Regions from separate parts of the Paeniglutamicibacter sp. NPDC091659 genome, predicted to be linked through region 2. Evidence: predicted binding sites of a transcription regulator. Region 2 holds the regulator's gene; the other holds the start of a gene.

Region 1 (3,291 bases), on a different contig from region 2:
CGATATGGCTGGCAACCCGGCCCTGGAACTTGCTGTTTCCAAGGCCAAGAAGACCTCGGTCCCCAATGAAAACATCGACCGCGCCGTCAAGCGCGGCGCCGGTTTGACCGGTGAAGTCATCGACTACACCGAGATCATCTACGAAGCACGTGGCCCGCAGGGTTCGGCCCTGCTGATCGAGTGCTTGACCGACAACAAGAACCGCGCAGCCTCCGAGGTTCGCCTGGGCATCACCCGCAACGGCGGTTCCGTGGCGGACCCGGGTTCGGTTGCCTACCTCTTCGCCCGCAAGGGTGTCGTTGGCCTGCCGAAGAACGGCCTGACCGAGGATGACGTGCTCATGGCCGTCCTTGACGCCGGCGCCGACGAGGTCAAGGAAGTGGGTGACTCGTTCGAGATCCACAGCGAACCGACCGACCTGCGCGCCGTCGTTGCCGCCCTTGAAGAGGCCGGCATCGAGTACGAGAGCGACGAAGTCGAATTCGTTCCCTCGATGCAGGTCGAGCTTGATGCCGCAGCCGCTGCCAAGTTCCTGAAGCTTGCCGAGGCGCTGGAGGAGCTCGACGACGTGCAGAACGTCTACTCGAACGCCAACATCAGTGCCGAGGTCATGGCGGAACTCGAAGAGGCCTAGGCCCCTTTGGCACTGCGTGTGGTTGGCGTCGACCCCGGACTGACCCGTTGCGGTCTGGCCGTGGTCGACGTCGAACCCAACCGGCGAGCCACGCTCATCGATGTCAAGGTCATCGGCACGGAGGCGGGGACGCCACTCGACCAGCGCTTGCTGGTCATCGCCGACGGCATCGACGCATGGCTCGACCAGCACAAGCCCGATGTCGTGGCACTCGAGCGGGTTTTCAGCCAACTCAACGTCAGCACCGTCATGGGCACTGCACAGGCCTCGGGCATCGTCATCGTTGCGGCGGCCCGCCGCGAAATCCCTGTGGCGCTGCACACCCCCACCGAGGTCAAGGCCGCGGTCACGGGATCGGGTACGTCCAACAAGCAGGCGGTCGGCAAGATGGTTGCCAAGATCCTGCGCCTGGACGAGCCGCCGTCGCCCGCGGATGCCGCCGATGCCGCGGCCCTGGCCATCACCCATGGTTGGCGCGGCGCGGCATTCGGCTCCGCCGGTGCCGCGGCATCGGCGTCCTCCCCGCGCAGCGGAACCTCCTCGGGACTGACCCCCGCCCAGCGAGCCTGGATCGCCGCCGAGGCCAAGGCCCGGAGCGTCAAGTCCCGCTAGACCGGATGCGGGCCTCCGCCCCGGTACACGGGTTTGTCCGGCGATCAAATCCACGAACAAATTGCGTCCAGCCTGTAAGCTGTTCGTAGATATATTCGCATTGCTGGTTTTGGTTGCCGGCAAACCCCAAACCACCGGAGGTCGGCCCAGATGATCAGTACGCTCAGGGGAGTGGCGCAGCAAGTCAACCTGAACAGCGCGGTCATCGAGGTCGGCGGCTTCGGCATGCTCATCCAGGCAACCCCGCAAACCCTGTCGAACCTGCACGTGGGACGCGAGGCGTTCGTGCACACCTCCATGGTGGTCCGCGAGGATTCCATGACCCTCTTCGGCTTCGCCAGCGGCGAGGAGCGCGAGGTCTTCGACGTACTGATCGGCGTTTCGGGCATCGGCCCGCGCACCGGACTCGCCATCCTTTCCGTGCACACCCCGGAAGACGTCCGCATCGCGGCAAGCACCAAGGACACCAAGGCATTCACCAAGGTCTCGGGCATCGGACCCAAGGGCGCCGAACGCATTGTGCTTGAACTTTCAGGAAAACTCACCCCGACCGGAGCCGTGGCAACCGGCGGCGTGGCTGCCGCCCCGGCTTGGGAACCCCAGGTCATCGACGCACTCACCGGCCTGGGCTGGACCGACAAGGATGCCAACAAGGCCCTCGAGGCGTTGGCCAAGTCCGATCCGGAAATCACCACCAACGGCAGTGTTCCCGAGATCCTCCGGGCCGTGCTGCGTTCCCTGGGCCGCGGCACGCGACCCGGACTCTAGGAGTAGACAATGAGCGAATCCGGCATCCTCACCAACGCAGGTTCCGAACCCGAAGAGCGCGTGCTCGAGGCGGCGCTTCGTCCCAAGAACCTTGACGACTTTGTGGGGCAGGCCCGGGTCCGCCAACAGCTCTCTCTGGTCCTTGAGGCCTCGAAGATCCGTGAGCGCACGGCGGACCACGTGTTGCTCTCGGGTCCTCCCGGCCTGGGCAAGACGACGCTGTCCATGATCATCGCCGCCGAAATGAATGCGCCATTGCGCATCAGCTCGGGTCCTGCCATCCAGCATGCCGGCGACCTGGCCGCGATCCTCTCCTCGCTGACGGAGGGCGAAGTCCTCTTCCTGGATGAGATCCACCGCATGAGTCGCCCCGCCGAGGAAATGCTGTACATGGCCATGGAGGATTTCCGTGTCGACATCATCGTCGGCAAGGGGGCCGGCGCCACGGCCATCCCGCTAGAGCTTCCCCCCTTCACGCTCGTCGGCGCCACCACGCGCGCCGGCCTGCTTCCCGGCCCGCTGCGCGACAGGTTCGGGTTCACCGGGCACCTAGAGTTCTACAGCGTCGAAGAACTTGAACTGGTCTTGCGCCGTTCGGCCATGCTGCTCTCCCTGAAGGTCAACTCCGCGGCCTTCAGCGAAATCGCCTCGCGTTCGCGTGGAACGCCCCGTATTGCCAACCGCCTGTTGCGTCGCGTGCGCGACTGGGCCCTGGTGAACAGGCTGGAAAACATCGATGCACGGGCCGCATCCGCTGCGCTGGATATGTACGAGGTCGACGCGCGCGGCCTTGACCGCCTTGACCGTTCGGTGCTGCACGCGCTGTGCACCAAGTTCGGCGGGGGACCGGTGGGCCTCTCGACCCTGGCAATAGCCGTCGGCGAGGAGACCGAAACCGTCGAGACGGTTGCCGAACCCTACCTGGTGCGCGAGGGCCTCCTCGGTCGTACCCCGCGCGGACGCATCGCCACCGCGGCTGCATGGGACCACCTGGGCCTGCGCATGCCGGCAGAGGCTGTATTCGCAGGGCGTGGCACATTTGAAAACGATGGGGACGACGGGGAATAAAGAAATTCCCTGATTATTTACCGGGTGAATACCGAAAATTCAAAGGATATTTACAGGGCAAATGTTGGTCTTGGTCACAGTTTCTGCATTCTGGCACGATAGGATAAGTAGGCCCACCGGCTGCAAACATTCCGTGCGCAGACCGATGACTATGACTTAGAAACAGGTATTTACTCGTGACCGATTACGTTTTGGCCCAGGCCGCCGCA
Region 2 (3,291 bases):
TAGGCCTCATCCACGATGACGATGGCGTTGCTTGCAGCACCGGCCTCGTAGACCGCTTCGACGACGTCCAGGCCCAAGGCGGTGCCCGTCGGGTTGTTGGGTGAGCAAAGGAAAACGATGTTGGGCGCCGCGGCCCGCACCTGTTCCGCGGCGTCGGCCGCGGACAGGGCATAGCCCTCTGAGCGAACACCCGCGATGTAGGCGGTGTCGGTTCCGCTGGCCAGCAGCGGGTACATCGAATAGGTGGGAGGGAATCCCATGACCGTTCGACCCGGTCCGCCGAATGCCTGCAGGATTTGTTGGAGCACTTCGTTGGATCCGTTTGCCGCCCAGATGTTCTCGGCGTTCAGGCCGTGGCCGAGATAGGCCGCCAGGCGCTCGCGCAACTCGGTGAATTCACGGTCCGGATAGCGGTTGAGTCCCAGCGCAGCGGCGGATACCTCTTCGACGATTGCGCGATGAACGGCCTCGGGCAGCGGATGGGTGTTTTCGTTGACGTTCAGCTGGATTGGAACGTCGATCTGGGGTGCGCCGTATGGTTCAAGACCTTGAAGATTCTCTCGCAGGGGCAATTTTGCCAGGCGATTTAGCCGTTCATTCACCCCATAAGTCTAGGGCGCTCGGTGCAAGGCATCAGAATCAGCAATGTGGAACGGGGTAACAATCGGTTCGCAATGAAGCGGGGGTCACACCCGCCGTCAGCAACGCGGCAGTTACCGTGCCGATGGAACGTATATCTCGGTTCCCGGGAACAGGACGCTTCCCTCAAGGTTGTTGATCTCGGTGATCTGGCGCACGGCCTCGCGGGGGTCCAACTGGGGCGCGAACTCGCGAGCCAGACCCCAAAGGGTGTCGCCCTCGATGACGGTGACGCTGACGGCTTCTACACCCAGTGGCACATCGGCCGAGGCCTTGGCCGGCGACAGGAACAAGCCCAGAATCATGAGCACGCCCACGCTGGCCAGGAAGATCGGCATGGCGATCAAAACGAATTTCCCCCGGCGAGTCAACCGCAGCGGAGCTTCCTGCGGGGCGTGGTAAGCGATGGGGTCTGGAACGAGGTGGAGCGGGGCCGAGAGAGCAGCGTTTGCCATGTCTTTGCCTTTCCTTTGAGTACGACGGGCCGATGCAAGCGGGCCGCGAGTCGAACAAGCTTCTATTGTTCGAACACGTCTTTCGAATATGTGTTCGTAGTTCGTAAGTTATTTCTAGCACTTTTCAACGACACGTGTCCAGATCGGTTCGAACAAATCTTTGAAAGCGCCGCTTCCGTCCACTAACATGAGTGATGTGGAACGGTGAATTCACTTCATCACTCCGCACCGACAAATTGCGGAACGCGCGGGCCAACCGCCGACGATCGGGATGAGGCACAAAGAATGACGACCGAACAACGAACCCCTCGACGTGACGCGAAGAGCCTGACAATTCGCCAGAAAAAGGTTCTCGAAACAATCCAGCGCTCGGTCAGTGCCAACGGCTACCCGCCTTCCATGCGAGAGATCGGTGACGCGGTGGGCCTGGCCAGCCTCTCGAGCGTGACCCATCAGTTGAGCCAGCTGGAAAAGCTTGGCTACATCCGCCGCGACCCCCGCCGTCCGCGCGCCATGGAAATCCTGCTGCCATTGCAGCTCAAGACCGACACGAAACTTGAAGTGGTTTCCGGGCAGGCCGAACTCAAGGCAGCGAACGGCATGAACGTCTCTGAGCTGACGACCTCGTCCGACACGGCAATGGTCCCCCTGGTGGGACGAATCGCCGCCGGCAACCCGATTCTCGCCGACCAGGCAGTGGAAGACGTGTTTGCGCTGCCGCGCCAGCTCGTGGGCCATGGCGAACTTTTCATGCTAAAGGTCAGCGGCGACTCAATGATCGACGCCGCCATTTGCGATGGCGACTGGGTCGTCGTGCGACGTCAGCAAACGGCAGTCAACGGCGACATAGTTGCAGCGCTGCTCGATGACGAAGCCACCGTCAAGACCTTCCGCCAGCGCGATGGCCACACCTGGCTGCTGCCACAGAACTCCCGCTACGAACCGATCCTCGGTGACGCGGCAACGGTCATGGGCAAGGTCGTTTCGGTCATGCGCTCCATTTAGGGACGTCACTGGCATTTCAACGAGTCAGGGGCCGGTCATCGCGACCGTCCCCTGACTCATTTAACGTTTTGACGCATGGACTCCCAAGTGAGCCGCGCTGCCCCTAGCCTTCGCTGAGCCGTTCGAGCGCGGCCAACACCGTCGGCTTGTCCGGGGTGGCCCACAACGGCGGCAAGGAGGCCCGCAGGAAGCTTCCGTAGCGTTCCGTCGCCAGGCGCGAATCCAGGACGGCCACGACACCGCGGTCGTTGACCGAACGAATCAAGCGCCCAGCGCCCTGGGCCAACCTGACGGCGGCATGGCTCGCAGCCACCGCCATGAACCCGTTGCCGCCATGCTTGGCGACATCCCGGCTGCGCGCCGAGGAGAGCGGGTCGTCGGGCCGCGGGAATGGGATCTTGTCAATGATCACCAGGCGGCATGCATTGCCCGGCACGTCGACGCCCTGCCACAGTGTCATGGTGCCGAACAGGCAAGTGTCCGGTTCGGCAGAGAACTGGTCAACCAGGGCCTTCATGCTCGATTCCCCCTGGCACAGGATCGGCACGTCCAGCCGGGAACGCAGGATCTCGGCCGCTTCCTCCGCCGCTCGGCGCGAGGTGAAGAGCGCCAAGGCCCCGCCCCCGGATGCCTTGATGAGGTCTTCGATCTCGCCGATCATTTCCTGCGACATCTGGCGCCCGGGCTTCGGCAAGTGCTTGGCCACATACAGGATTCCCTGCTTGGGGTAGTCGAAGGGGCTTCCCACATCGACCCCGTTCCAGGTGGGCGCGCCGTCACCGACCAGCCCCAAGGCACCGGCGACTGGTTCGAAAGCCGCGCCGATGGCCAGCGTCGCGCTGGTCAGGATGACAGTGCGGCCGTCGAAGAGCCCTTCGCGCAGCTTGCCGGCAACCGACAAGGGCGCGACATTCAGGGTGGGCTGGCTCGACTCGTCCGGCTGGACGTAGCCCTCCCCCGGGCTGAAATGCCCCGGGCGCGAAGCCCAGATGACTTCCCGTTCCTCGGTCATTTCAAGCATCTTGGTGCATTGCTCGACCAGGTACATGACCTGGGAACGTGCCATCTGCCGTCCGCCGTCCGCGGGCGCGTTGGCCTCGGGCTTCGAATCGGAGAGCACCACGCGTGCCGCCTCGGCGATCTGGTTGATCGCGGCTTCCTGTTCCTCGTTGAGGCCGCGGGCCATCAGGCC

The links. Region 2 encodes LexA, which represses DNA repair genes until DNA is damaged. Its sites were predicted from a motif close to TCGAACANNTGTTCGA; they were not measured.
Region 1: the regulator LexA is predicted to act here: its motif matches at 1,330-1,345, upstream of ruvA (Holliday junction branch migration protein RuvA).

What each region holds. Positions count from the first base shown of each region.
Region 1 is NZ_JBIVTO010000002.1:72,234-75,524, forward strand. It holds gene ACIQLF_RS05245 (YebC/PmpR family DNA-binding transcriptional regulator) at 1-634, shown strand, start outside; gene ruvC (crossover junction endodeoxyribonuclease RuvC) at 641-1,246, shown strand; gene ruvA (Holliday junction branch migration protein RuvA) at 1,397-2,014, shown strand; gene ruvB (Holliday junction branch migration DNA helicase RuvB) at 2,024-3,082, shown strand; gene yajC (preprotein translocase subunit YajC) at 3,259-3,291, shown strand, end outside.
Region 2 is NZ_JBIVTO010000013.1:54,030-57,320, forward strand. It holds gene ACIQLF_RS19160 (histidinol-phosphate transaminase) at 1-602, opposite strand, end outside; gene ACIQLF_RS19165 (LysM peptidoglycan-binding domain-containing protein) at 714-1,094, opposite strand; gene lexA (transcriptional repressor LexA) at 1,380-2,099, shown strand; gene ACIQLF_RS19175 (ATP-dependent DNA helicase) at 2,203-3,291, opposite strand, start outside.